Regions from separate parts of the Schaalia naturae genome, predicted to be linked through region 2. Evidence: riboswitches for the same ligand, from Rfam matches in the RefSeq annotation. Region 2 holds a riboswitch; the other holds the start of a gene.
What was found. A riboswitch is a leader RNA that binds a small molecule or an ion and turns the genes downstream of it on or off. The one in region 2 is predicted to bind ZMP and ZTP.
Positions count from the first base shown of each region.

Region 1: linked by a shared signal. The riboswitch ahead of glyA (serine hydroxymethyltransferase) and the one ahead of purH (bifunctional phosphoribosylaminoimidazolecarboxamide formyltransferase/IMP cyclohydrolase) in region 2 are both predicted to bind ZMP and ZTP.

Region 1 is NZ_JBHTEF010000001.1:1,674,449-1,684,737, forward strand. It holds gene ACFQWG_RS07450 (exodeoxyribonuclease III) at 1-463, opposite strand, end outside; gene ACFQWG_RS07455 (cation diffusion facilitator family transporter) at 570-1,598, shown strand; gene ACFQWG_RS07460 (bifunctional methylenetetrahydrofolate dehydrogenase/methenyltetrahydrofolate cyclohydrolase) at 1,677-2,570, opposite strand; gene glyA (serine hydroxymethyltransferase) at 2,567-3,862, opposite strand; ZMP/ZTP riboswitch at 3,906-3,990, opposite strand; gene purU (formyltetrahydrofolate deformylase) at 4,098-4,979, opposite strand; gene ACFQWG_RS07475 (xylulokinase) at 5,276-6,772, shown strand; gene ACFQWG_RS07480 (NAD(P)H-dependent glycerol-3-phosphate dehydrogenase) at 6,776-7,837, opposite strand; gene ACFQWG_RS07485 (ribulokinase) at 7,839-9,527, opposite strand; gene ACFQWG_RS07490 (sn-glycerol-1-phosphate dehydrogenase) at 9,524-10,289, opposite strand, start outside.
Region 2 is NZ_JBHTEF010000001.1:1,865,259-1,875,547, reverse strand. It holds gene ACFQWG_RS08385 (UvrD-helicase domain-containing protein) at 1-1,867, shown strand, start outside; gene sucC (ADP-forming succinate--CoA ligase subunit beta) at 2,025-3,248, shown strand; gene sucD (succinate--CoA ligase subunit alpha) at 3,281-4,219, shown strand; gene ACFQWG_RS08370 (cell division protein PerM) at 4,306-5,883, shown strand; gene purN (phosphoribosylglycinamide formyltransferase) at 5,880-6,554, shown strand; ZMP/ZTP riboswitch at 6,553-6,638, shown strand; gene purH (bifunctional phosphoribosylaminoimidazolecarboxamide formyltransferase/IMP cyclohydrolase) at 6,670-8,406, shown strand; gene ACFQWG_RS08355 (serine hydrolase domain-containing protein) at 8,472-9,395, shown strand; gene ACFQWG_RS08350 (ABC transporter transmembrane domain-containing protein) at 9,643-10,289, shown strand, end outside.

The DNA.
Region 1 (10,289 bases), 190 kb from region 2:
CCGGACGCCGGGCCTCGGCCAGGAGTCCGGCCATGCGCGCGCCGACGCGCGGCAGATGCGCCATCTTCGCCTCCTCCTTGGGCGAGCCGACCTCGCCGGAGTGGAAGTAGGCGGAGACCACCGTGAGCCGGGTCCCCGAGGCGAGGTCGAGGTCCACCTCCAGCCAACGCCCGGAGTCCGCGTCGGTCTCCTCCTCGTCGAGGATCTCGCGGGTGGCGGAGACCTCGATCGCCTCCCCCGCTCCGGCGCGCACCGCCACGGCCACGCCCGCTCGCCCCTTGATCCGCGACGGCACCACGCTCAGCCGCCAGGAGCCGCCGAGGAGCTCGCGCGCGGTCGGGGCGTCGGCCCGGACCTCCTGCATGAGGAGGACGTCGGGAGACTCCCGCTCGAGCCATTGTCCGAGCCCGCGCCGCGAGGCTGCCCTGATGCCGTTGAGGTTGACGGTCGAGATCCTGGTCATGGCTCCCATTGTGCCCGAGGGGACCGGCATCTGGACCCCGACGCCGCTCCGGGTTATCGTGGAGACCCGACGACATACCCCCTTGGGGTATATGAGAAGGAGTGTCATGACCGAGAAGGAGCCGCCCACCGGCCGGATCACACACTGCGGGCCCGGCGCCTCCGGGGACGGCGCGTCCGGCGGCGGCGCACCGGCCTCCGCCGGGCCGTCCCACGCCCCGTCCCACGAGGATGACGGACACTCCCATTCGCACGGTTCGAGCTCGCGCACCCGGCTCGCCCTGGCGCTGCTCGTCACGATGAGCGTCCTCGTCGCGGAGCTCGTCGGGGCCGCGGTCTCCGGATCGCTCTCCCTGGCCGCCGATGCCGGGCACATGCTCGTCGACTCGGCGGGCCTGGTCATCGCCCTCGTCGCGGCCCACCTGATGACCCGTCCGCGCGACGACCGCCACACCTGGGGCTGGGCGCGCTCCGAGGTCGTCGCCGCCGCCCTCCAGGCCGGCATGCTCGCCGTCATCTGCCTGATGGTCGCCTGGGAGGCGGTCAACCGTCTCCTCGCCCCGACCCCGCTGGAACCCGTCCCGATGCTCGTCATCGGCATCGTCGGCCTCGCCGCCAACGTCGTCTCGCTGGGGATCCTGGCCGGCGGGCGCGGGGAGTCGCTCAACATGCGCGCGGCCGTCCTCGAGGTCGCCAATGACGCGCTGGGGTCCGTGGCCGTCATCCTCGCCTCGGTTCTCGCCCTGGCCACCGGGTGGGACGGCGGGGACGCGGTCGCCTCCCTTTTCATCGCCGCGCTCATGGCGCCCCGCGCGTTCGCTCTGCTGCGGAGGTCCCTGCGGATCCTCATGGAGGAGACCCCGGAGTCCCTCGACCTCTCCCAGGTCCGCACCCACATCCTGGCCCTGCCCGCGGTCCGCGACGTCCACGACCTCCACGCCACGACGATCGCGACCGGCGTCGTCTCCCTGACGGCCCACGTCACCGTCGACGAGGACGCCACCGAGCACGAGTGCCGCGACCTCGTCCACACCCTGCAGACGTGCGTCGCCACCCATTTCGCGGTGCCGGTGGCCCACTCGACCTTCCAGATCGACTCCCCCGGGCACCGCGACCACGAGGTCCTCGCGCACTGACCCGCGGCGGGGCGCCAGCCCGCTGGTGCGCCGAACCGTGGAGATCGATCGTTCGCCTCGCCCGGGGCCGGACGCGCCTCAAGCAGACCTCTCGGCGGCCTCCACCACGTTCATCAGCAGCAGCGCCCTCGTCATCGGGCCCACCCCGCCCGGATTCGGGGACAGCCAGGACGCCACCCGGTCGACGCCGTCCGCGACGTCGCCCTGGAGGCGGGATCTCCCCGAGGCCGTCGGCACGCGAGACACGCCGACGTCCAGGACGACGGCCCCCGGGCGCACCATGCCGGGCGTCACCAGCCCCGCCGACCCCGCAGCGGCGACCACCACGTCGGCGGAGCGGACCTTCTCCGCGAGGCCGCGCGTCCCCGTATGGCACAGGGTCACGGTCGCGTTGACCTCGCGCCGGGTCAGCAGCAGCCCGATCGAGCGCCCGACGGTCACGCCGCGCCCGATCACGCACACGTCCGCGCCCTCCAGCGAGATCCCGTGACGCGCCATGAGCTCGATGACGGCGCGCGGCGTGCACGGCAGGGGCGAGTCGATGGGGCCGCTCCCCCGCAGGACCAAGCGCCCCAGGTTCGTCGGATGCAGGCCGTCGGCGTCCCTGGCCGGATCGATCCGCTCGAGCACGGCGTTGGCGTCGACGCCGCGGGGCAGGGGCAGCTGCACGATGTAGCCCGTGCAGGCGGGATCGGCGTTCAGGCGGTCGACCGCGGCCTCGATCTCACGCTGTGAGGCGGTGGCCGGCAGGTCGATGCGGATCGACTCCAGACCGACCTCCGCGCAGTCGCGGTGCTTGCCGGCGACGTAGGCCACGGACCCCGGGTCCTCCCCCACGAGGATCGTCCCCAGCCCGGCGACGATGCCGCGGGAGCGCAGCGCCGCGACCCGCTCCCCCAGCTCGGCCTTGATGGCCGCCGCCGTGGCCGCGCCGTCGAGGACCTGGGCGGAGCCGTCCCACGGCGCTCTCACCGGTCGAGTCCGGCGTAGAGGGGATGGGCGTCGGTGAGCGCGCGGACGCGGGCGCGCAGTCCCTCGACGTCCACGGCTCCCGCTCCGGCCGCGCCCTGGATGAGCGCCGTCGCGATGATGTCGGCGACCTCGGTGAAGTCCTCCGCGTCGAATCCGCGGGTGGCCAGCGCCGGCGTGCCGATGCGCAGACCCGAGGTGACGGCCGGCGGGCGCGGGTCGAAGGGCACCGCGTTGCGGTTGACGGTGATGCCCACCTCGTGGAGCAGGTCCTCGGCCTGTTTCCCGTCCAGCGGGGACTCCACGAGGTCGACGAGGACGAGATGAACGTCGGTGCCGCCAGTCACCAGCCGGATCCCGGCGGCCCGGGCATCGGGGGAGCCCAGGCGCTCGGCGAGCCTCTGGGCGCCCTCGAGGGTGCGGACCTGCCGGTCGCGGAACTCAGGCGTCTGCGCGATCTTCATCGCGATCGCCTTGGCGGCGATGACGTGCATGAGGGGACCGCCCTGCTGGCCGGGGAAGACCGCGGAGTTGACCCGCTTCCCCCACTGCTCGCCGCGCGAGGAGAGGATCATGCCCGAGCGCGGCCCGCCGAGCGTCTTGTGGACCGTCGTCGTCACGATGTCCGCGTGGGGCAGGGGGCTGGGATGGAGGCCGGCGGCGACCAGGCCGGCGAAGTGCGCCATGTCGACCCACAGCGCGGCCCCGACCTCGTCGGCGATGTCGCGGAAGGCTTGGAAGTCCAGGTGGCGCGGGTAGGCGGACCATCCGGCGATGATGACCTTCGGGTGCTCGCGCAGAGCGACCTCGCGGACCCGATCGGGCTCGATACGCTGCGTCGCGCGATCCACCTCGTAGGCGGTGGCGTGGTAGAGCTTGCCGGAGAAGTTGATCCGCATCCCGTGGGTGAGGTGGCCGCCGTGGGCCAGGGACAGCCCCAGGATCGTGTCCCCGGGCGCCGCCATCGCCATGAGCGCCGCGGCATTGGCCTGCGCGCCCGAATGGGGCTGGACGTTGACGAAGTCCGCGCCGAACACCGCCTTCGCGCGGTCGATGGCCAGCTGCTCCGCGACGTCGACGAACTCGCAGCCCCCGTAGTAGCGCCGGCCGGGATAGCCCTCCGCGTACTTGTTCGTCAGGACCGACCCCTGCGCCTCCAGGACGGCGCGGGGGACGAAGTTCTCCGACGCGATCATCTCGAGCGTCCCGCGCTGGCGGGCGAGCTCGTCATCCAGCACGGCGCGGATCTCGGGGTCGAGCTCCGCCAGGGTCATGTCATTGAGGGAATCGCTCATGGGCTCTCTCCAGATCAGGTTCACTCACCGGTCTCCCGGGTGGAGCCCCGGCCCAGGCGGGCGGCCGCGGCGTCCGATCGATCGCTCCCCGGTGGTCCCCCACCTGTGCGCCAGTCACGACTGCGGTCAGCCTAGCGCAGCCCGCCCGGGCCGATCCTCCGGCGTCCACCGCGGAGCCCTCCCGACGAGGGCGTCGCCGCCCGCTCCCGGCGCGTCTCCGCGCCGAGGCCGCCGGTCAGCGCGAGAACACGACGGTGCGGGAGCCGTCCATGAGGACGCGGTGTTCGCAGTGCCAGCGCACGGCCTGCGCCAGGACGCGGCGCTCGACGTCCTGGCCCAGCGCCACCATGTCCGCCGTCGAGTCGGCGTGGGTGACGCGGGCGACGTCCTGCTCGATGATGGGCCCCTCGTCGAGGTCCGGAGTGACATAGTGGGCGGTCGCCCCGATGAGTTTGACGCCGCGTTCATGGGCCTGGGCGTAGGGGCGCGCCCCTTTGAAACTGGGCAGGAAGGAATGATGGATGTTGATGACGCGCCCAGCCATTTCCTCGCACACGGCCGGCGAGAGGACCTGCATGTACCGGGCCAGCACGATGAGCTCGACGCGCTCGGCGCGCACGAGGTCCAGCAACTCGTCCTCGGCGCGTTGCCGGGTGTCCTTCGTGACGGGCACCAGAAGGAAGGGGACGCCGTAGAACTGGGCGACGGGCGCCAGGTCCGGGTGGTTGCCGACGACCGCGACGACGTCGATGGGCAGGCCCTGGGAGCGCTGGCGGTACAGGAGGTCCGTCAGGCAGTGCCCCTCGCGCGAGACCATGACGACCGTGCGCAGCGGGCGGCCGGACTCTTCGACGCGCCATGTCCCCCCGAAGCGCGACCCGACCTCGGCCATGCCCGCCTCCACGGGACCGCGCCCGGATGGGGAGTCGGCCTCCACCCGCATGAAGAACAGCCCCGAGTCCGGATCGCCGAACTGCTGGGACTGGATGATATTGCCGTCGACCCCGGTGACGACGCCGGAGACGGCGTGCACGATGCCGGGCTGGTCGGGACAGGACAGCGTGAGGATCAGCTGCTCGGAGCCAGAGGCGGCCGATGCCGGGGCGGGAGTCGTCATGGCGCACAGAGTAGGCGGGCGGGAAGGAGCCGGGCGCCGGATGCTCGGCCCGCGAACGGCCCCGCTGCGCCCCCTCGCCGGCGCGGCGGGCGTCTGGCGGGCTATGCTGGGACCGCATCGAGCCGACGGGGCCGCTCCGAGGAAGCGCGGCACCCGCCTCACGAACCGATGGGCGAAGAGGTCCAGGTATGCCGCAGCCCCAGAGGATTGTCCCGTCGCCCAGCGGCATCCCGCCCGCGAGCGCGCGACGCGCCGGCCGTGGAGCGTCGCCGAGGGCCGTCGAGGATCCCCTGGTCGTGGCCATCGACTGCTCGACATCCGCAGCCAAGGCCGTCGTCGTGGCCCGCAACGGAGACGTATGCGCCTCGGGCAGACAGCCGATCCCCCTGCGCACGCCGGGGATGGACCGCTATGAGCAGGATCCCGCCGACTGGTGGGCGGCGGTCCGCGCGGCAGTCGACGAGGCCGTGGCGAAGGTGCCCGGAGACGACCGGCGCCGCATCGCGGCGATGTGCCTCACCCATCAGCGCGAGACGTTCGCGCTGCTCGACCGGGACGGGGCCGCGCAGCGCCCCGCCATCCTCTGGCTCGACTCGCGGGCTGGCGACCAGATCCGCCGCCTGGGATCGCCGCACGTCCATGAGTTGTCCGGAAAACAGCCGGACACGACCCCGGCGCTCTACAAGATCGCGTGGATCGCGCAGAACGAGCCGTCGAACATCGAGCATGCCGAACGCATCGTCGATGTCCATGCCTTCCTGGCCCACCGGCTCACCGGGCGGTGGGTGTCCTCGACCGCGAGCGCCGACTCGCTGGGGCTCTTCGATGTGCGGCGCAGGACCTGGGCCCCGGAACTGCTGCGGCTCGCCGGGCTGCGCCCCTCCCAGATGCCCGGGCTCGCAGAACCGGGGGCGCCGATCGCTCCGATCCGACCGGAGCTGCAGCACCGTTGGGGGCTTGCGGACGGCATCCCCCTGATCGCGGGGCTCGGGGACGGCCAGGCGGCGGGACTCGGGGCCGCGGCCATCCGGCCCGGCATTGCCTACCTCAACGTGGGGACCTCCATCGTCTGCGGGGTGCACGCGTCCGGCTGCCTCCTCGGCAGCGCGTACCGCACGCTCGTCTCCGGCATCCCCGGCCGCTACGTCCTCGAGTCGGTCCAGAACTCCGGTTCGGTCCTGCTCAACTGGTTCCGTGAGGAGCTCGGGGACCCGGGTCTGGGCGGATCCGTCGATCCGGACCTCGAGCGGGAGGCGTCCGCTGTCGCCCCCGGCAGCGAGGGGCTGATCACCCTGCCCTACTGGAACGCCGTCCAGACCCCCTTCTGGAATCCCTTCGCACGGGGGGCGATGATCGGGTTCGGCTCGGGGCACACCCGCGCCCACGCCTACCGCTCGCTCATGGAGGGCATGGCCTTCGAGCTCTGCTCCAACCTCGAGAGGATGGCCGACGACCTCGGCCACCCGGTCACGGAGCTCCACGCGATGGGAGGCGGATCGCGCTCGGCGCTGTGGCGGTCCATCCTCGCCGACGCGACAGGCCTCCCCCTCATCCTCTCCTCGGTCGCCGAGGTGTCGGCGCACGGCGCGGCCGTCCTCGCGATGGCGGCAGTGGGCGCCTACCCGAGTGCGGAGGCGGCGGCGGAGGGGATGTGCCATCGCGGGGAGAGGACCGATCCGGACCCCGGCCGCGCCGCCGAGTACCGGCGATGGCACGCGATCCAGCGCGAGTTTTACCCCGCGGTCAAGGACATGTTCGAGCGCATCCGCCTCACAGCGGGCCCGGACGCGTGACGCCTACCGCATGCCTCCGAAGAACTCCTCGAAGGGCATGTCGATGGGGGCGTCCTGCTCGACCACCCGGTACAGGTGGCGGCAGAGGGGGAAGTCCGACGCGCCGACGAGTCCGCGCTCCGTCAGCCGCTCCAGCGCCGCGCCGATCACGCTGATGGCGTGGACGCCCTCCAGCGTCACGCCCTTCATCAGGCGCCCGCGCACCTCGGAGAACGGGATGCCTGCGCCGACGTAGCGTCCGGCTCGGACGTTCCTCCCGCCCATCGAGGTGACGAACATGTCGCCGACCCCTCCCAGTCCGTCCGCCGTCTCCGGTCTGCCCCCGAGCATCGAGACGAACTGCCGGATCTCCTTCTGCCCCTCGGCGAAGACGGCGGCCCCGTAGTTGAAGCGCCGGTAGCGCGCCTCCGCCTCTCCCTCGCGGTCGAGCAGGCCCTGGCCGAAGCCGGCGGCGAACGCGTAGATGTTCTTGACGGCGGCCCCGACCTCGTGGCCCACGAAGTCGGTGGAGGTCCACACGTGGTAGTAGGGCGTGCGGAAGAGATCCGCCAGGCCGTCGAGTGAGACCTGGTCCTCCCCGCAGAAGACGACGCAGGTGTCGCGGTGCACCGCCACCTCTCCGGCGATCGAAGGGCCCACGACCGCAGACCATGTGACGCCGTCCGCGACGTCGGCGGGCACGAGGGACCTCATGACGTCCGGCAGGATGCGCAACGTCCCCTCGTCGTCGGCCTCCATCCCCTTGGTGATAGAAAGGACCCGCATGCCCGGTCGCAGGAGGCGGGCGAACTGGCGGCCGGCCCAGTGCACGCCGAACGAGTTCACGCCGGACATCGCGACGTCCGCCCCCTCGAACGCCCGGGGCGCGTCCTCCAGCTGGTATGCCCGGACGGCGGGGTTCACCGCCAGTCCGAGGCCCGGGTGCACCCCCGTCCTCTGGAGGGAGTCGATGAGGTCCCGGTCCAGATGCGTCCCGACCAGGCGGACGTCGTCCCCGTTCTCGGCCAGCGGGAACGTCAGGGCGCTCGCCATGATCCCCGCTCCGAGAACCGCCACGGTCGTCATCTCACCGCTCCGTTCTCGCCGGCGCCGCCTGGGCCTGGCTCTCCGACAGGGCCTCACGCTGGATCCCCTTCAGCCGGTGCATCACGTCGTCCTCGCGGCCCATCAGGAAATACAGGTGGCGGTAGAGCTCCCAGAGGCGGTCGTACCGGCGGGAGGCCTCCTCGCGGGGGACGTAGGCCCGCTCGCGCACGCCGCCCATCGCGTCGGCGGCCGCGACGACGGTGGGGTAGGCCCCCGCCGCCACCGCCGCGAAGATCGCCGAACCCAGCGCACCCGCCTGGGCGACCGTGGCCACCGAGATGGGCCGCCGCGTGATGTCCGCGTACATCTGCATGAGGAACGGCTCCTTGAGCAGTCCCCCGGCGGCCCGGATCTCGTCGACCGGCACGCCATGGGATTCGAAGTTCTCGATGATGACGCGGGCGCCGAAGACGCAAGCCTCCATGAGCGCCCGATACTGGTCCTCCGGCCTCGTCTGCAGGGTCTGGCCCACGATCATGCCGGTGAGCTCCGCGTCCACCAGGATCGAGCGGTTGCCGTTGAACCAGTCAAGGGCGAGCAGTCCGTTCTCGCCGATCCCCTGCCTCGACGCGCGCTCGCCCAGCAGCTGGAACTCGCTGATGCCGCGCCGGCGCGCCTCCGCCCGGTAGGACTCCGGCAGGCTGCGGTCGATGAACCACTGGAACGTGTCGCCCACCGAGCTCTGGCCGCCCTCATACGCCCACAGGCCCTCCGCCACGCCCCCGTCGACCACCCCGAAGATCCCGGGGACGCTGCGCAGGCGCTCGGCCTGGACGATCCAGCACACCGAGGTGCCCAGCACCCCGGTCAGCTGCCCCGGACGCACCGCGTCGACGGCCGCCGCATGGACATGCGCGTCGATGTTGCCCGCTGCCACGGGCGTGCCCGGGCGCAGACCCAGCGTCCGCGCCCAGGTCGCGGTCAGTCCTCCGACCCTGGACCCCAGAGGCACGACGGGGTGGCGCATCTTGTCCTCGAAGACACCGCCGAACTCCCGGTTCACCGACTCCAGGAACTCCCTCGACGGGTAGCGACCGTCCTGGTACATCCGTTTGTATCCGGAGTCGCCCGCGGCGTAGACCAGATGGCCCGTCAACTGCCACGTCAGCCAGTCTGCCGCATCGACGATCTCCGAGGCCGCGCGATAGACCTCCGGCGCCTCCTCGAGGGTCTCCAGGGCCTTCGGCAGCAGCATCTCCGCCGAGAGGGTCCCGCCGTAGCGCTCCAGCCACCCCTCCCTCCTCTCCCGAGCGGCTGCCACGATGCGCTCCGCCTGCCGGCTCCCGCCGTGGTGCTTCCACAGTTTGAGGTAGGCATGCGGGTTCGTCCGGAACCCGGGCGTCTCACACAGGGGCGTCCCCCGGGAGTCCGTCACGAGGACGGAGGCGCTCGTCGCATCGAGCCCGATGCCGACGATGTCCTGGGGGTCGACGTCCGATCCCGCGAGGGCGCCGCGCACGGAGCGCCGCAGGGCGTCCAGATAGTCGGCCGGCTCCTGGAGCGCGAAGTCGGGCGGCAGGTCCCGGCCGTCCGCCACATCGAGGCGCTGCGCCATGACGCCATGCGGGTAGTCGGCGACCGCATCCGACACGACGGTTCCGTCCTCGATGCTCGCGATCACGGCGCGCGCCGAGAGGGTGCCGAAATCGATGCCGATCACGTGGCTCATGGCCGTCCCCCCGCGACGTCGGCGGACAGGGTGCCCTCCGCTGCCCCCGGATGCCGGTGCCTGCCCCAGTACCCGGCGGGGCCGAAGAGGCGGTTCACCACGGCGGTGAGCTCCCCCAGGTCCGCCAACAGGTCGAGGACCGTGTAGCGCGGGCGGATCATCTGCGCCTTGAAATGCGTGAGGCGGAAGCGGTCCCATTCGATCCGGATCGCCTCGGGATGGGAGGGGGCGCCCGCCTCGCGCAGGTGTTCCGCCGCCTCGTCCGGAGTGAGGAGCTGCGGCGCGCATCGCGCCGTGATCGCCTCCCAGTGGCTGCGGATCACCTGGATGCGCTCGCGCAGACGGTCGCCCTGCAGGTTCTTCCCGACCGCGTGGGGGACGGACTCGCCGGCGATGCGCGGCTGCAGGAGCATCCGCACGCGTTCCTCGACCTCCGCGTCGCTCGGGGCGCGCGCGACCCGGGCATCCACGTCGATGGAGCCCACATCCAGCGCCAGCGCCTCCTGCCACAACGCGCAGGAGGCGACGGTGCCGACGCCGACCTTGAACCCGTGGGAGAGCGGCGGCTCCCAGTCGAGCCCGTGCCCCTCCATCTCCCACACATGGGAGAACTGGTGGCCGGCACCCGATGCCGAACGCGAGGACCGCAGCGCCTGCATGGCCAGGCCCGACATGATGTTCCCCTGGGCCAGCGCCGCGACGGCCTGCGGATCCGCTCGGCCGACGCGCCGGGGCTGCGAGAGCGTCTCGCGCAACGGCCCC
Region 2 (10,289 bases):
GGACACGAACCACGCGCAGTACGTGCTGGTGCGATCCCTCGTGGGATCGGGCGCGGACCGGGTGGCGCCCGCTGAACTCACCGTCGTCGGCGACTCCGACCAGTCGATCTACGCGTTCCGCGGCGCCACCATCCGCAACATCGAGGAGTTCGAGCGCGACTTCCCAGGCGCGACCACGATCCTCCTCGAGCAGAACTACCGTTCGACCCAGAACATCCTCTCCGCCGCGAACGCCGTCATCGCCCGCAACGAGGGCCGCCGCCCGAAAAACCTGTGGACCTCCGCCGGGGACGGGCCGCTCATCACCGTCGACGCCGCCGACTCCGACCATGACGAGGCGCGTTTCGTCGTCCGCGAGATCGACCGTCTCACCTCGGAGGGCGCCGACTGGGGGGACATCGCGGTCTTCTACCGCACCAACGCCCAGTCCCGGGCGCTCGAGGAGATGCTGGTCCGCTCCGGCGTTCCCTACCGCGTCGTCGGCGGCACGCGATTCTACGAGCGTCGGGAGATCAAGGACGCCCTGGCGTACCTGCAGGCCGTCGCCAACGCCGATGACACCGTCGCTTTGCGCCGGGTCCTCAACACGCCGCGCCGCGGCCTCGGCGCCAAGGCGGAGGAGGCCCTGGTCGCCCATGCGGACCGCCATGGCGTCTCCTTCGGGGGGGCGCTGCGCCATGTGTGGATCGCGGAGGGGCGCCCCGCGGGCGAGGGAGCAGGGATCGAGGCCCCCTCGGGCCCTGTGGCACCGGCACCCGGCGAGCCCGGGGAGCCGGGACAGGGGGCCGCGACGGGTGCGGCCGTAGTGGAGCCGAGCCCGGTGGCGGAGCCGGAGGAAGGACCGGAGGCGGCCGCGCCCGAGGTGGCGGGCCTCGCTCCCCGGGCCGCCGCCGCGGTGTCCGGGTTCTGGGGACTGCTGGAGGTCCTGCGCGGTCTCGACGCGGCGGGGGAGTCCCCGGCGCGTCTCCTCGAGGAGGTCCTCGACCACACGGGCTATCTCGAGGAGCTGCGGCGCTCCGAGGACCCTCAGGACGCCTCCCGAGTCGAGAACCTCGCGGAGCTCCACTCCGTCGCCGCCGACTTCCACGCGCAGGCGCCCGAGGGGCGGCTGGTGGACTTCCTCGAGCGCGTGTCGCTCGTGGCCGACTCCGATCAGGTGCCGGGGGACCGGGAGCGCCACGGCCAGGTCACCCTGATGACCGTCCACACGGCGAAGGGGCTGGAGTTCCCAATCGTCTTCGTCACCGGGATGGAGGACGGCACGTTCCCCCATCAGCGCTCGCTGGGCGACCCGCAGGAGCTGGCCGAGGAACGCCGGCTGGCCTACGTCGCCATCACGCGCGCCCGCGAGAGGCTGTACCTCACGCGCGCCGCCGTGCGCGGCGGGTGGGGGACGCCCCAGGAGATGCCCCCGTCGCGGTTCCTTGACGACATCCCGCCGGAGCTCCTCGACATCCGCCGGTCGGTGACCGCCCAGGACCGCGCGCGCGGACGCGGCGGGTGGGGCGCCGGCCACCGAAGCGCGGGCGGCGGCCCGGATGGCGACGGGGGCGACACGGGACCGGTCATCGGCGCGGGGCGTCCGGGCAACGGCACCCCGATGAGCGGCTCGCGGCTCGGGCGCACGGTGCGCATGGGCGCGCCGCGGCACGCGCCGGCGCCGCCGCCAGGGGCGCGGGACGCCCGCGACGGCGCAGATCAGGAGACGCTCCAACTCGCGGTCGGGGACCGGGTCGCGCACGCCACCCTGGGGGAGGGCGTCGTCGTCGCGACCGAGGGGGCGGGGCCGCGCCTGGTGGCGAAGGTCCGTTTCGCCTCCTCCGAGAAGCGCCTCCTGGTCCGGATGGCGCCGCTGACCCGGCTCTGACGTCCGGGGGACCGCCCCGCGGAGACGGGACGGGAAGGGGAGGACCCCCGGAGATAGGACTGACGGCCCATACGCGGGGTACGCTGTCTCACAGATGTCTCGATGTCGAGCAATCCGGCTGGACTCGGGAGACGGATCAGACGCTGGAAGGACGGGCATGGACCTGTACGAATACCAAGCCAAGCAGCTGTTCGCCGCGCACGAGGTCCCCGTCCAGCGGGGCGAGCTGGCGACCACGCCCCAGGAGGCCCGGCACGCCGCCGAGGCGCTCGGCGCCGACCTGGTCGTCGTCAAGGCGCAGGTGAAGGCCGGGGGACGCGGCAAGGCCGGGGGCGTCAAGCTGGCGCACGGACCGGAGGAGGCCGAGGCCCGCGCGAGGGACATCCTGGGCATGGACATCAAGGGGCACACGGTCCGCTCGGTCCTGGTCACGCTGGGCGCCGACATCGCGGAGGAGTACTACTTCTCGATCCTGCTCGACCGCTCGAACCGGCGCCATCTGGCGATGTGCTCCCGCGAGGGCGGCATGGAGATCGAGACTCTGGCCAGGCAACGGCCCGAGGCACTCGCCCGCATCCCCCTGGACCCGGTCACCGGCATCGACGACGGCGTCGCCCGCGCGATCCTGGGCGCCGCCGGATTCGACGACCCGACCGCGCGGCGCGCGGCCCCTGTGCTGACGAGGCTCTGGGAGGTCTACCGAGATGAGGACGCCACCCTGGTCGAGGTCAATCCCCTCGTCCAGACCGCCGACGGCGGCATCGTGGCGCTGGATGGCAAGGTGACCCTCGACGACAACGCGGCGTTCCGCCACCCGGACCACGCGGCCTTCGCCGACACCCGGGCGGAGGACCCGCGCGAGGCGATGGCGAAGGAGGCCGGCCTCAACTACGTGCGCCTGGACGGGCAGGTCGGCATCATCGGCAACGGCGCGGGCCTGGTGATGTCCACCCTCGACGTCGTCGCGCTGGCGGGGGAGGAGTTCGGCGTGCGCCCAGCGAACTTCCTCGACATCGGCGGCGGGGCGTCCGCGGCGGTCATGGCCAAGGGCCTCGAGGTCATCCTCGGGGATCCTCAGGTGCGGGCCGTCCTGGTCAACGTCTTCGGCGGCATCACCGCCGGGGACGAGGTCGCCCGCGGCATCGTGGGGGCGCTGGACCTGCTGGGCGACCAGGCGACCAAGCCGCTGGTCGTGCGCCTGGACGGCAACAAGGTGGAGGAGGGGCGCGCGATCCTCGCTCAAGCGGCCCACCCCCTCATCCACATGTCCGACACGATGGACGGCGCCGCCCGCCTGGCCGCCCGGCTCGCCGCCGGCGCCGTCGACGAGGGCGGGGCCACCCCCGACCCGGACCCGGCCGCCACCCCGGCCCGTCCCTGAGACCCCGGACCCAGACAGGAGAAGAACCAGAGATGTCCATCTTCCTCGACGCGGACTCCCGCGTCATCGTGCAGGGCATGACCGGGTCCGAGGGGCGCAAGCACACGGCCCGCATGCTGGGCGCCGGCACCGCCGTCGTCGGCGGGGTCAACCCGCGCAAGGCCGGGACCTCCGTGACCTTCGACGTGCACGGCTACGGGCCGGGCGCCGACGGCGTCGCCGACGGGCCGGTCGAGGTCCCCGTCTTCGGGACCGTCGCCGAGGCCCGCAGGTCGACCGGCGCCGACGTCTCCGTGGTCTTCGTGCCCCCGGCCTTCGCCAGGGACGCGGTGCTCGAGGCCATCGACGCCGGAGTGGGGACGGTCGTCGTCATCACCGAGGGGATCCCGGTGGCCGACTCCGTGCGATTCGTCACCCGCGCCCTGGAGCGCGGCACCCGCCTGATCGGCCCGAACTGCCCGGGCATCATCACCCCTGGCCAGTCCAACGTCGGCATCACCCCCGCCGACATCACCGGGCCGGGATGCCTCGGGCTGGTCTCGAAATCCGGCACGCTCACCTACCAGATGATGTACGAGCTGCGCGACCTGGGCTTCTCCACCGCGCTTGGCATCGGGGGCGACCCGGTGGTGGGGACCACGCACATCGACGCGCTGGCCGCCTTCGAGGAGGATCCCGACACCGAGCTCGTCGTCATGATCGGCGAGATCGGCGGGGACGCGGAGGAACGAGCGGCCGCGTGGATCCAGGAGAACATGTCGACCCCCGTCGTCGCCTACGTCGCCGGATTCACCGCGCCGGAGGGCAAGACGATGGGCCACGCCGGCGCCATCGTCTCCGGGTCGTCGGGCACGGCCGCCGCGAAGGCCGAGGCCCTGGAGGCCGCGGGCGTCCGCGTGGGGCGCACGCCCTCCCAGACCGCGCGCCTGGCCCGGGAGATCCTCCAGGAGGCCCGGTCCGGGCGCAGCTGAGGCCACGGGCCCCGGCGCGCGGAAGTCGGCGGTCCCCGGCGCTGCGGCGGGCCCGGCGCATCCGCGTGCGCGACGATGGAGGCGACATGACCGACTCACATCCGCGCTCCCGCAGACGGCGCCCCGCGGCGCCGACCCCCGTCTCGTCCGCCGCCCCCTCCCCATCCCCGGCGTCCCCGCGTCCGCGCACCGGTCCCGCGGCGGGGGCTCGGCCGGGCGGACCCCGCCCGACCATCCGCATCTCCCTGCCCGACGGATGGGCCCGTTCGGGGCTCGCGGGCATTGAGGCCGCACTCATCAGCTGGGGGCTGATGATGCTGCTCACCCTGGTCGGCTACCTCGGCGTCTCAGACAACGCCTGGCTGGGCCAGGCGACATGGTCCCAGGCGATGGGCGTCGGCGGGGACGTGTGGGCCGCGGTGCTGGGCTGCCCGGTCGAGGTCGGGGGCGTCGCCTACCGCGCGGTCCCGACGCTGATGACGCTGCTGAGCGTGATCATGCTGCGGGTCCTCCTGCTCCCGGGCCGGCGGTTCCCGGCCGCCGCCCAGTGGACGGCCGTGCCGACCTTCGCGATCACCTCCCTGGGGCTGGTCGCGTCCACCGCCGACCACGCCGCCTGGCTCCGGGCGGTCCCCGGCGCCGTGGCCGTCGCGGGCACGGCCTGCCTGTGGGCGGTCGCCTCGCAGACGCAGTGGCGCCCGTCGTGGGCGGTCCGCGCCCCCTGGGCCCACGAGGGACTGCTCCAGGCGCGCGGCGCGGTCATCGCGGCCGCCGCGGCGGGGCTCGCGGGTCTGGCCGCCTCCCTGTGGGCCTCGCGCGAGGCGGTCGCCGGCATCCAGGATCTGCTGCTGGCGTCGGGCGTCGACACGGCCGTCCTCGTCCTCGCGCAGCTCCTCTTCACGCCCACCGCGATGGCATGGGCCCTGTCCTGGCTGGCGGGCCCCGGGTTCCACGTGGGAACGGACGCCCTGCACGCGCCGGGCACCGCTCCCGTCCTGCCGATCCCCGCGATCCCCCTCCTCGGGGCCGTACCCTCGACGGCCCCGGGCAACCAGGTGGCGCTGATCCTGGTCCTCCTAGGCGCGGCCGTGGGCGCCTGGGTGCGGTGGAGGCACCGTGCCGAGGATCTCGGGGCGCAAGCGCTCGCAGGCCTGACGTGCCTGGTCGTGTCCGGCGCAGTGGTGGCCGGATGGTTCTGGCTCTCCGTCCTGCATCTCGGGGCCGAGCGCATGGCGCTCCTGGGGCCCCGCGTGCTCGCAGGGGCCGCGATGGCGACCCTCGAGGTCGTCGTCACCGCCCAGATCGTCGCCCTGGCCGCCCATCCCGCGTCCGTCACCCTCGCCCGGCGCGGCCTGAAGGCGCTGAGGGCCCGCGTCGGTGCGGCCTCGGGGAGGCTGGGAGCCCGCGTGCGCGCCGGAGCGGGGGCGTCCCGTCCCGTCCTCGCGTCCGCGGAGTCCGCGCCGATGGACGAGGACGGACCCGCCCGCACGGCCCGTCCTACACTCGGGGAGGCCACGCCCCGCGGCGGCCACCCGGCTCCCGCGGACGCGGCCCCCTCCGACGGGGAGCCCACCGAGAGGTTGGACGTCTCCGGCCGGCGCGCAGGGGACGCCCCCGGCACCGGGGACGGCACCGATGACGACCACTCGCAGGAGATCCCATGACCGACGACGTCCGTCAGTCCCCCTTGGCGCCGGCCCGCCTGGTCGTGCTGGTGTCCGGAGAGGGCTCGAACATGAGGGCGCTGGCCGGGGCCGCGGCCGATCCCGGTTTCGGCGCCCAGATCGTCGCGGTGGGTGCGGACCGTCCGTGCGCCGGGATCGACTGGGCCGCCGGACGGGGGACCCCCGTCTTCGTCCACCCGCTGGCGCCGGCCGCGGGCGCCCCGTCCGATCGAAAGGCCGTCCGCGCGCAGTGGGACCGCGAGCTCGCCGAACGCGTCGCGGCCTTCGACCCCGACCTCGTGGTCTGCGCGGGGTTCCTCAAGTTGCTGGGGCCCGCCTTCCTCGGGCGCTTCGGAGGGCGCATCCTCAACACGCACAACTCGCTGCTGCCGGCCTTCCCCGGCACGCACGCGCCGGCGGACGCGCTGGCCGCAGGCGTCCGGATCACCGGGGCGACGGTGTTCCTGGTCGACTCCGGCACCGACACGGGCGCGATCACCGCGCAGGTCGCGGTGCCGGTGGCCGACGAGGACACGGTGGGCTCCCTGCTGGAGCGCATCAAGGCGGCGGAGCGGGCCCAGCTGGTCGACATCGTGGGACGCATGGCGCGCGGCGGCTGGACGCTGCGCGGGCGGCGGGTGGTCGTGGGGGACCGAGGGCGGGTATCCTGAGGGCGGCCGCGACTGGCGAGGGTGGGACACCACCGGGGAGCGGCCGGGTTCTCCCGTGAGGCGTCGCCCGCCTGGGCGCCGGGGCTCAGCAGCCGTCGACACCTCTGGAGGAATGATGACCGTTCGCCTTGACAACCTCGAGACCCTGGACGTCCGCCCGATCAGGCGGGCCCTGATCTCGGTCTCCGACAAGACCCGCCTCGTGGAGCTCGCCCGAGCGCTGACGGACGCCGGCGTCCGGATCGTGTCCACCGGCTCCACGGCCCAGGCGATCGCCGGGCGGGGGATCCCCGTCACCCCCGTCGAGGAGGTCACCGGGTTCCCCGAGGTCCTCGAGGGGCGGGTCAAGACCCTGCATCCGGCGATCCACGCGGGGCTGCTCGCCGATCAGCGCAAGGCCGACCACCGTGAGCAGCTCGGGCAGCTGGGCATCGAGGCGTTCGACCTGGTCGTGTGCAATCTCTACCCCTTCGCGGACACGGTGGCGTCGGGCGCCGGGTTCGACGCGTGCGTCGAGCAGATCGACATCGGCGGCCCGTCCATGGTGCGCGCGGCGGCGAAGAACCACCCCTCGGTCGCGGTGGTGACCTCGCCCGGCCGGTACGACGAGGTCGTCCAGGCCGTCCGCGGCGGCGGATTCACGCTGGCGCAGCGGCGGGACCTGGCGGCCGAGGCCTTCGCCCACACGGCCGCCTACGACCTCGCGATCGCCACCTGGTTCGCCGGGCGGACGGAACCCGGAGGGGAGAGGGACGGCGCGTTCCCGCGGTTCGCCGGCGCCGCCTTCGAGCGGGTGGCCGCCCTGCGCTATGGCGAGAACCCCCATCAGTCGGCCGCCGTGTACCGGGAGGCCGGCTCCGCGGCGGGCCCGGCGCCGTCCCCGTCCGCCTCTCCGCAGGCCCCCGCGGCGCCCGCTCCGGGGATCGCGAACGCCCGTCAGCTGCACGGCAAGGCGATGAGCTACAACAACTACACCGACGGAGACGCCGCCCTGCGCGCCGCGTTCGACCACGACGAGCCGTGCGTGGCGATCATCAAGCACGCCAACCCCTGCGGCATCGCGATCGCCGCGACCGTGGAAGAGGCCCATCGCAAGGCCCACGCCTGCGACCCGGTCTCCGCCTACGGCGGGGTGATCGCCGTGAACCGCCCCGTGACGCCCGCCCTGGCCCGGCAGATCGTCCCGATCTTCACCGAGGTCGTCCTCGCCCCCGCCTACGAGGACGGGGCGCTTGAGGTGCTCTCCGCCAAGAAGAACCTCCGGGTGCTGGAGGTGACGCCGCCCCAGCGCGCCGGGACGGACTTCCGCCAGATCTCGGGCGGGCTGCTGGTCCAGGACCGCGACGCGCTGGATGCGGCGGGCGATGACCCGGCGGCGTGGGAGCTCGTCTCCGGCGGCGCGGCGGACGCGGCGACCCTGGCCGACCTCGCCTTCGCCTGGCGGACGGTGCGTGCCGTGCGCTCCAATGCGATCCTGCTGGTCAAGGACGGCGCGTCGGTGGGCGTGGGGATGGGGCAGGTCAACCGCGTGGACTCCTGCCGTCTGGCAGTCGAGCGCGCGAACACCCTGGGCGCGCGCGAGAGCGGGGACGCGGCGGCGCCGGTGGACTCGGCGGGCGGGGCGCGCGCCGAGGACGTCCTCGCGCAGGCGCCGGAGCAGCGTGCCCGGGGGGCCGTAGCCGCCTCGGACGCGTACTTCCCCTTCGCCGACGGGCTCCAGGTGCTCATCGACGCCGGCGTGAAGGCGGTCGTCCAGCCCGGAGGCTCGATCCGGGACGAGGAGTCGATCGCCGCCGCGCGCGGGGCGGGCACCACGATGTACCTGACCCGCACGCGCCACTTCGCCCACTGAGGCGCGATGCCGGGCGGGGGCGGCCCCGCATCCTCGGCCGGGCGGACGGAGCTTAGGCTGGAGGCGTGATCGACTTCTCGCCCTTCCGCCTCTCCGTCGCCGAGCAGCACCTGGGCGTGTCCGGCGTCCACGTCCTCCACCGCGACGCCTCCAGCGGACGGCGGATCGGGGAGGAGCACCGGTTCCGCTCCGACGACCGGGTGTGCCTCTACTCGGCGTCGAAGACCTTCACGGCGGCGGGCGTCGGCATCGCGATGGGCGAGGGCCTGCTCACCGCGGAGGACCGCCTGCTCGACGCCTTCCCCGAGTACCGGGACCATGCGGGCGAGGGCGTCGGGGCGATCACCGTGCGCCACCTGCTGACCATGACCTCGGGCAGCCCCGACACCTGGTTCGGGCCCGGACAGCTCGAAGCCGAGGACCGTCTGGGCGCCTTCCTCGCCACCCCGCTCGCACATGAGCCCGGCGCGTTCTTCGAGTACTCGAACGCCTGCACGTACGCGCTGGGCCGGCTCGTCGAGCGCCGGAGCGGCCAGGACCTGCGCGACTACCTGGTGCCGCGGCTCTTCGACAGGCTCGGCATCGCCAACCCGCAGTGGCACCGCTGCCCGAGGGGCCACTCGCTGGCGGCCTCCGGCCTGTTCCTCACCACCTCGGAGCTCGCGAGGCTGGGCGAGACGCTGTTGGACGGCGGCTCCTTCCGTGGGACGCGCGTCATCCCGAGGGGCTTCGTCGACGCGATGCACGCCGACTGGGTGGACACCAGGCTCGGTCGGCCCGATCGCGAGGTCGATCCCGAGGGCGAGGGATACGGCCTGCAGGTCTGGCGCTGCACGGTGCCCGGCGCGTGGCGCGCGGACGGCAAGTACGGGCAGTTCTCGGTGGTCCTGCCCGAGCAGGACGCCTGCGTCACCCTGACGTCCCACTTCGAGGGCGCCATCGACGACATCCTGCGCGCCGTGTGGCGCGACATCCTGCCGCAGCTGTGAGAGGCGATTTGTTGTCCGGGGACCCGACGGGGTACTGTGCCTATCAGCATGTGATGCGCGCGCGAGCTGCGCAGATGAGGGAAGAAGGGGGTGCCGGCATGTCCCAGATCCGCAACGACGTCGTGACAGGATCCGCTGTCGCGCACCCTGTTGGGTGAGCGCCTCCCCGTCCTCGGGTCGAGGCCCGTCTCCATCCTGACCCACTGGTCTTCCCACCTGCTCGCCTCCTTTCGCTCTGCGAGGTCCCATGAACTTCCCGTCGCGCAGGCACCCGTCTGCTGACATCCCCGATCCCGAGGTCCGTTCCTTCCTGCGCCGCCGCGCGGAGGAGGTCGGCGTCGACCTTCCCCCGATGGGCCGCACCCCCCGAACCTGGTGGGGCCCCTGGCGCGCCGTGCCCGGGCCCGCCCCGGAGCTCCCCTCGAGGATGCCCGCATTCGTCGGGACCCTCGTCCGGCGCTCGTGGGCCGTGATGCTGGCGGCCATCGCCGTGCGCCTGGCCGACTACATCGGCTCGGTGCTGATCTCCTGGGCCATGGGCAATCTGCTGGACGCCGGGCTGGAGCGCGGGCTGGGACCGCACCTGGTCGGCCCCTCCTTGATGTTCCTCGCCGTGGTCGCGCTGATGGCGGTGGGCGACGGGCTGGGACAGACCACGGACACGACCCTGTGGCTGAGCGCCCAGATGGGGGCCATCCGCTCCATCAGCCACCGGCTGTCGCGCAATGGGCGGGCGGTCCGCCGCGACATGCCCTCAGGGGACATCGTCACCGCGCTGCTGACCGACGCCGACCACCTGGGAGCCGCATTCGGGTGGTGCCCGGACGTCGTGGCCGCCGTGGTCTCCACGGCGCTGGTGTGCGTCCTCATGCTCACCACGTCGACCCCGCTGGG